2 regions of the Mesorhizobium sp. M0292 genome follow, and region 1 is predicted to be linked to the other one. Evidence: predicted binding sites of a transcription regulator. Region 1 holds the regulator's gene; the other holds the start of a gene.
What was found. The regulator PhoB, encoded in region 1, activates phosphate uptake and scavenging genes when phosphate is short. The targets are predictions, from matches to a motif close to TGTCATNNANCTGTCAT.
Positions count from the first base shown of each region.

Region 1 (4,295 bases):
TTCGATCGCCGTCTTCATCGCCGCCTCGTCCGTCTTCCAGCGCTCTTCCTGGAAGTTCGACCAGGAGACGCCGATGACCTTGTCCTTCGCCTGCGCGACCGAGACCAGCGTCAGCGACATGGCGGCGCCCGCCAGCATGGCGGCTGCAAATCTGTTCATGATAAACCCTCCCTGCGCCGCGCGCGGCGCGACAAAACTGGCCCGAGGGCCGGCACACAGAGGCTCCATTTTTTCGAGCCTCGAAAAAATACTGGTTCAATGATAAGGCACTGTCAACATCGATTCTGATGGATTCTGATGGCGTTGCCGAATTTTTTCGAGCTCCGCAATAAACAATGACAGGGCTGCCGGCGTCTGCCAATATTTGGCTGGTGCCGTCGAACGCCTTCACTATCATGAGGCGCGAGGAGGCCGGGAGGAAAACAAATGTCGGTTGGGATCCGCCACGACGATCTGCGCCGTCGCAACCGTGCGATGGTGATTTCGGCCGTGCGCCGGGCCGGCCAGCCGTCGCGGACCGAGATTGCGGCGACCACCGGCCTCAGCCATTCGACGATATCGGCAATCTCGTCTGATCTAATTCAAGAAGGCATCCTGATTGAAGGCAAGCCTGGCGAGACCGGCTCGCTGAAACGCGGCCGGCCGCAGGTCGGCCTTGGCCTCAACCCGGAAGCGGCGGCGGTCATGACCGTGGTGCTGTCGCTGAACTTCCTCTCCGTCACCGTCATCGACTATGCCGGCCAGGTGGTCGCGGAAGAACAGCGCCGGCTCGACACGCTGACCATGCCGCGCGACGAGCTGATCGGCGAATGCGTAGCAATCGTCGGGCGGCGTCTCGCGGACCCGGACCTCGATGTCCAGAGCATCGCCCGCATTGCCATGGGCATCCAGGGCATCACCGATTCGCAGGCGCGGGCCATGCTGTGGTCGCCAATCACGCCACTGACCGACATTGCCTTCGCCGACATGTTGGAAGCGGAATTCGGCATTCCTGCCACCATGGAGAACGACTGCAATATGATGGCGGTGGCCCTGCAATGGCGCCAGCCCGAGCGCTACCGCGACAATTTCATCGCGATCCTCTTGTCGCACGGCATCGGCATGGGGCTGGTGCTGAAAGGCGAACTGTTCACCGGCACCCATTCCTCGGGCGGCGAGTTCGGCCACATGATCCACCGTCCGGGCGGCGCGCTCTGCCGCTGCGGGCGGCGCGGCTGCGTGGAAGCCTATGCCGGAAACTACGCCATCTGGCGCAGCGCCAAAATGATGGGCGAGGATGCCGAGCCGGTCGATATCGGCGACGCTGATATGCGGGCGCTGGCCGCTCGTGCGCGAGAGACGGACGGACCGGAGCGCGAAGCCTATCGCAGGGCCGGTGAGGCGCTCGGCTTCGGCCTCGGCAGCCTGTTTGCGCTGATCGACCCGGCCCCCGTCGCCATGGTCGGCGTCAGCGCCGCCGCGTTCGACCTGATCGAACCGGCATTGCGCGAAGCGATCGCCCAGACCGCCGGCGGCCAGCACTCGAAGTCGATCTCCTTCGACACCGAGCCCAACGAGCTGCCGCTGATCCGCGAAGGCTGTGCCACGCGCGCGCTCGGCTTCGTCGACCAGGAGATTTTTGCGCCGGGTATTCAGCCCAAATCCGGCAAGCATGTCGCGTGAATGGCCGGCAACGGCGCGACGCGCAGGATCCTAGTCTTCCCTGATCGCGTAGCCGGCGCCGCGAATGGTACGGATGACATCCGGCATGCGGCCGTTGTTGACGGCCTTGCGCAGCCGCCCGACATGCACGTCGACGGTTCGCTCGTCTATATAGATCGTCTCGCCCCAGACATTGTCGAGCAGTTGGCTGCGCGAGAACACGCGGCCGGGATGGCGCATCATGAATTCGAGCAGCCGGAACTCGGTCGGTCCGAGCCTGATCTCGCTCTTCTTGCGGTAGACACGGTGCGACTCGCGGTCGAGCACGATGTCGCCGACCTTGAGCACGCTGGACAGCACTTCCGGCTTGGCCCGGCGCAGCAGCGCCTTCACGCGCGCCATGAACTCCGGCGTCGAGAATGGCTTGACCAGATAGTCGTCGGCGCCGGTGGACAGGCCGCGCACGCGATCGCTTTCCTCACCGCGCGCGGTCAGCATGATGATCGGCAGCCGCTCGGTTTCGGGCCGCACTCTAAGCCGCCGGCAGAGCTCGATGCCGGAAACAGCGGGCACCATCCAGTCGAGCACCAGGAGATCGGGCACGTTTTCCTGCAGGCGGATCTCGGCCTCGTCGCCGCGTGTCACCACCTCGACTTGATAGCCTTCGGATTCGAGGTTGTAGCGGAGGAGCACGCCTAGCGGCTCCTCGTCCTCCACGACCATGATGCGTGGCGCGATCATAGGCAGTTCACCCTCATCAGGCCGGCGTGGCCATCGCCGTCTCGTCCTGCTTCGGACGATTGGCGGGCAATTGCTGGCCGGTCAGCACATAATACGCATTTTCGGCGATGTTGGTGACATGATCGCCGATGCGCTCAAGATTCTTGGCGCAGAACAAGAGATGCGTGCAGGCGGTGATGTTGCGAGGGTCTTCCATCATGTAGGTCAAGAGCTCACGAAACACGGACGTGTATTTGACGTCGATGCGCTCGTCGTCATTCCTGAGTTTTGCAAGCGCTGCCGCATCGGTGGCGGCATATTCCTCGACGACGCCTTGCACCTGGATCAGCACCAGTTGCGCCATGGCATCGATGGAGTGCGAGAGGTCGCGCGGCGTGACGCTCAAGCCCACGGTGCCGACGCGTTTGGCGATGTTCTTGGCGAGATCGCCGATGCGCTCGAGGTCGCCGGCCATGCGGATCGAGCCGACCACGGCGCGCAGATCGTTGGCCATCGGCTGGCGCTTGGCGATCAGCGTGATGGCGCGGTCGTCCAGTTCGCGCTGGCGCGCATCCATGATGGCGTCGTCGGAAACGACACGCTGTGCCAGCGCATTGTCCGAATTGAGCAGCGCCCTGGTCGAGCCGCTGACCATCGAGCCGGCCAGATCGCCCATGTCGCGGATCAGCTTGCTGATCTGCCCGAGCTCTTCATCGAAGGAGGCGACGGTATGTTCACCCATGATCTTGGTCCTCGTGCCTGAAAATTCACCCCGCCGGACGGCTCAGCCGAAGCGGCCGGTAATGTAGTCTTGGGTGCGCTTGTCGTCGGGGTTGGTGAACATCTTGTCGGTGGCGCCCTCCTCGACGAGATAGCCGAGATGGAACATCGCTGTACGCTGCGACACGCGCGCCGCCTGCTGCATCGAGTGGGTGACGATGACGATCGTGTAGTTCTGGCGCAGTTCGTCGATCAGCTCCTCGACACGGGCGGTGGCGATCGGATCGAGCGCCGAGCAGGGCTCGTCCATCAGGATCACCTCCGGCGACACGGCGATGGCGCGCGCGATGCACAGGCGCTGCTGCTGGCCGCCGGACAGGCCGGTGCCGGGCTCCTGCAGGCGGTCCTTGACCTCGTTCCAGATCGCAGCCTTCTTAAGGCTCTGCTCGACGATCTGGTCCATGTCGGACTTGCGCTTGGCCAGCCCATGGATGCGCGGGCCGTAGGCGACGTTCTCGTAGATCGACTTCGGGAACGGGTTGGGTTTCTGGAACACCATGCCGACGCGGGCGCGCAGTTCGACGACATCGATGTTCTTGTCGTAGATGTCGTCTTCATCGAGCGTGATCTTGCCGGTCACCCGCGCCGAATCGATGGTGTCGTTCATGCGGTTGAGGCAGCGCAGGAAGGTCGACTTGCCGCAGCCGGACGGGCCGATCAGCGCCGTCACCTGGTTCTGTCGGACGTCGAGATTGACGTCGAACAACGCCTGCTTCTCGCCGTAGAAGACGCCGACCTTGTCGCCGCGCATCTTGATGACTTCGTTCGACTTGGCGTTCATTTTGTCGCCCACTGCATTCTCAAGGGACTGTTCGGTCATGATGTTCATACCAAATTGCCTTTTTTCTACCAGCGCCGCTCGAACCGGCGCCGGAGCACGATCGCGGTGATGTTCATGGCCATGAGGAAGACGAGCAGGATGATGATGGCGCCGGACATGCGCTCGACAAAAGCGCGCTCAGCCTCGTTTGCCCACATATAGATCTGCACCGGCAGCGCGGTCGCCGGATCGAAAGGCGTCGCCGGATAATCGGCGACGAAAGCGACCATGCCGATCAAGAGCAGCGGTGCTGTCTCGCCGAGCGCACGCGCCAGGCCGATGATGGTGCCGGTAAGGATGCCTGGGGCGGCAAGCGGCAGGATGTGGTGGAACA
Region 1 is NZ_JAMYSB010000010.1:1,032-5,326, forward strand. Features, by position in the region: gene xylF (D-xylose ABC transporter substrate-binding protein) at 1-159, opposite strand, end outside; gene NKI96_RS16855 (ROK family protein) at 427-1,662, shown strand; gene phoB (phosphate regulon transcriptional regulator PhoB) at 1,693-2,382, opposite strand; gene phoU (phosphate signaling complex protein PhoU) at 2,399-3,103, opposite strand; gene pstB (phosphate ABC transporter ATP-binding protein PstB) at 3,146-3,970, opposite strand; gene pstA (phosphate ABC transporter permease PstA) at 3,988-4,295, opposite strand, start outside.

Region 2 (4,295 bases), on a different contig from region 1:
GCTTCCAGGCAGCCGCAGATACCAGCAGGATCATGGCTTGGTTTCCGTTAAGCAAGGGATCCCAGGCGATGCCGAGACCTCTCAAGGCGTAGGCCAGCGAACCGATCGAGGGGTTGAACAGAAACAGCCACAACATGCCGGCAATCGCCGGCGCCACCGCATACGGCCAGATCAGCAGCGTGCGATAAAGGCCTTTGCCGCGCACCACCTTCTCGGCCATGACGGCAAGCAACAGGGCCACACCCATGGCGACCATCGCGGTCGCCAGAGAGAACACCAGCGTAACTTTGATCGAGTTGAGGTAGGCCGGGTCGGCCAGCACCTTGCGAAAATTGGCGAGCCCGACGAACTTGCTCTTCAGCCCGAACGGGTCTTCCCTAAGCATCGACTGGTAGAGCGCCTGCCCGGTCGGCCAGTAGAAAAAGATCAGCGTAATGGCGAGTTGCGGCGCCACCAGCAGGTAAGGCAGGGTCTTGTTGGGAAAGACGACGCGTGGAGACAGGGTGATTTCCTCGCTATTCAGGAAATCGTCCACGCGGGTCCGCGTGGACGACGTTCAACTGACAATCGCTTCAGTTTCCGATCGCTTCCTGAATCGCCTTGTTGCCGCGTGCGACCGCGTTGTCGAGCGCCTGCTGCGCAGTCTGCTGGCCGGCCAGCATCTTCTCGAACTCCTCATTCTCGATGTCGCGCACCTGCGGCAGGTTGACGAGGCGCACGCCCTTCGAGTTTTCGGTCGGCGCCTTGCCCAGCATCTGCAGGATCGGCGTCTCACGGCCCGGGTTCTTGTCATAGAAGCCGGACTTCTTGGTCGCCTCATAGGCAGCGAGCGTCACCGGCAGATAACCCGACTTCTGATGCAGATACTCCTGCACTTCGGTCTTGGACAGGTAGGAGAAGAACGCCGCGACGCCCTTGTATTCCTCGTCCGATTTGTTGCCGAACACCCACAGGCTGGCGCCGCCCGGCGTGGTGTTCTGGGGCGCGCCCTTGGCGTCACTATCATAGGGAAGCTGGCCGATGCCGTAGTTCATGCCCGACTTGACGATGTCACCGAGACCCCCCGACGATTCGGTGAAGATGCCGCATTCTCCGGCAAGAAAGATCTGCTTGGCTTCGGATGTACGGCCGCCATATTTGAAGGTGCCGTCCTTGGCCAGGTCGGCGAGCGCCTGGAAATGATTGACGAAGATCGGCGCATTGATCTTGAGCTCGACGTCGGTTCCGGCAAGTCCGTTCTGGTTGGTGCCATAGGAAACGTCGTTCCAGGCCGCGAAGGCCTCAAGGTGGATCCAGGTCAACCACGTCGAGGTATAGCCGCAGGAAGCGGCGCCGCTCGCCTTGATCTTCTTGGCGGCTTCCCACACCTCGTTCCAGGTCTTTGGCGGGTTGTTCACATCAAGCCCGGCCTTCTGGAAAATATCCTTGTTGTAGTAGAGGATGGGCGACGAGGAATTATAGGGGAAGGACAGCATGGTCCCGTCCGGCTTCGAATAGTAGCCGACGATGCCGGGCAAATACTGGCTCTTGTCGAAGGTCACGCCGGCGCTGGTCAGCACATCGGCCACCGGCTTGATCGCACCTTCGGCGGCCATCATGACGCCGGTACCCACGTCGAACACCTGGATGATATCGGGCGCTTGCCCCGCACGAAAGGCAGCGATGCCGGCATTCAGCGTTTCGGGATAGGTGCCCTTGAAAACAGGGAGAATTTCATAGTCGCTCTGGCTGGCATTGAAATCCTTGGCGATCTTGTCGACCACCTCGGCATTGGCGCCGGTCATTGCATGCCACCAACTGATCTGGGTGGCGGCGAAGGCGGAGGTGGTGGAAAGCAGGGTCAAGGTGGCGGCAACACCGGCCGCAAAGCCGAACAACTTCATGTTTCATCTCCCGTTTGTCATTGGCGAAAGGGGCACTCCCGCAAAGGCAATATGTGTCGCTGATGACAATCGGACAACGGATTTGTTGCTGTTTCGTGAATTTCATACCCGGCTAACTTCGCGCCCCCTCGCCTTGCAACGAGGACAGAGAGAAATGCCAAGCCGGCTCAGCGATAGAATGGGGCATGGTGGGCCTGCAAGGATCGCCGACCGCCCAGCGATGCGTGAAGGGCCCGCGTGACAGCGCCACGCACCTGCACCGTGAGGCCGCCAAACCGGCGCTCGGCCAGATCGAGATCGGCCGAGCGGCATCGCGCCAGGCGCTGCTGTAACCGTGCGTCTGGAATGAGACAGGATCGCCGCAACGTACAACCCGAAAAACCCGCTGTAGTTGTAGTTCGCATAACCGATTCTTCGTCAAGCGTGGCATACTAATCAAGTGGACGGCTTGATTGCTGTGGGAGAGCAGGTGGGCGAGATGCTGACGGTCTATAATTGTATCGTGCATGAGCACGATCTGAGACTGGTCGCACTGGCAGCGCTCATTTGCGGTATTTCTTCCTTCTCGGCGGTCAACCTGCTTCGCCATGTCGACCGCTCGAGCGAGCGCAACCGCTATACCTGGCTGATGATAGCAGCCACTTCCACCGGCTTCGGTATCTGGGCGACGCACTTCATCGCAATGCTTGCCTTTTCTCCCGGAATCCCCAACGCCTACAATACGGAAATGTCGGCGCTTTCGCTCGCCGGTTCCGTCGCCCTGACCGCTGCGGGCATGTGGATCGCCACCTTGCGCCGGGGCATCGACTACCCTCTGGTCGGCGGCGCGGTCCTCGGCGCTGGTATCGCCGCCATGCACTATATCGGCATGGCCGCTTTCGAGGTCGAAGGGCGCATCGTCTGGAACCCGCTGCTGGTCGGCGTCTCGGTGCTGGCAGGCGTGACCCTCGCCGCGCTGGCGCTGCTGGTCGTGTTGCGACGGCCGTCCATGCAGGCCACAATCGCCGCCGCCATCCTGTTGACGCTGGCGATCTGCAGCCTGCACTTCATCGCCATGGGCGCGGTGTCGATCTTCCCGGACTCCTCCATCGAGATATCGCAGTTCACGGTCGAACCGGTGTCGCAGGCCTTCGCCGCCGCTGCAGTCAGCATGGCTATCCTGGTGCTTTCAGCCGCAGCATTGTGGATCGACCTTCGCTTCCGGCGTCACAAGCTCGAGGCCGAGCGCATGCACGGCCTCGCCAACGCCGCCGTCGAGGGGCTGATCGTCTGCGACGGCGCCCGCATCGTCAGCGCCAATGACAGCATCGCCGCGCTAACCGGCATTGCGCCGGAAGTGCTGAACGCGATGCTGCTTGGCGACCTCTTCGGCGAACGCACCGCGGCCGGCATGTCCGACTGCAGCGGACAGGCACAGGAAGCCGAACTCAGAGCCCATGACGGCGCCACCATCCCCGTCGAACTTATCGCCAGGAGCATCGATTATTGCGGCAAGCGGCACAGCGTGGTCGCCGTGCGCGACATCCGCGAACGCAGGAAGGCCGAGCAGGAGATCCTGCGCCTCGCCCATTTCGACCCGCTGACCGGGCTCCCCAACCGCCGCAGTTTCTCCGGCCGGCTCGAGGCCGAAATTGCCGCAATGGACCGCGGCGGCAAGGGTGGGCATCTTGCGCTGCTGCTGCTCGACCTCGACCGCTTCAAGGAAGTGAACGACCTGTTCGGGCATGGCGCCGGCGATGCCATGCTGCAGAAGGTGGCGCTGTGCGCCTCCGCCGTGCTCCGCCACGGACAGATGCTGGCGCGTCTCGGCGGCGACGAGTTCGCCATCATCGCTCCGAACCTTCCCGATCCGCAGGCGGCCGGCCGCATCGCCGAGGCGGTGCTGGCGGCCATGCGCGAGGAAAACCGGCTGTCGGTCGGTGGCGGGCTGGTGTCGGCCAGCATCGGCATTGCACTTTATCCGCTCGACGCCGATGAGCCGACACTCCTGGTCAGCCACGCCGACACCGCGCTCTACCGCGCCAAGGCCGAGGGCAAGGACACCTACCGTTACTTCGAGGCCTCGATGGGCGCCGAGGCGCGAGACCGGCGCGTGATGGAGCACGAACTGCGCCAGGCCATGGCGCGCGATGAGTTTCGCCTCGTCTACCAGCCACAAAAGGAGATCAGCAGCGGGCGGATGGTCGGGTTCGAAGCGCTGATCCGCTGGCGCCATCCACAGCGCGGCGACGTGTCGCCGGCGACCTTCATCCCGGTGGCCGAAGACAGCGGCGTCATCATCCAGATCGGCGAATGGGTGCTGGCGACGGCCTGCGCCGAGGCAGCGCGCTGGAAGAACCCTCTCACCGTCGCGGTCAATGTCTCGGCGGTGCAGCTCCACAATCCGAATTTCAGCCGCAAGGTGCATGAAGT
Region 2 is NZ_JAMYSB010000023.1:29,439-33,733, reverse strand. Features, by position in the region: gene ugpA (sn-glycerol-3-phosphate ABC transporter permease UgpA) at 1-502, opposite strand, end outside; gene ugpB (sn-glycerol-3-phosphate ABC transporter substrate-binding protein UgpB) at 573-1,883, opposite strand; gene NKI96_RS26325 (hypothetical protein) at 2,069-2,215, shown strand; gene NKI96_RS26320 (bifunctional diguanylate cyclase/phosphodiesterase) at 2,362-4,295, shown strand, end outside.
Region 2: the regulator PhoB is predicted to act here: its motif matches at 1,946-1,962, upstream of ugpB (sn-glycerol-3-phosphate ABC transporter substrate-binding protein UgpB).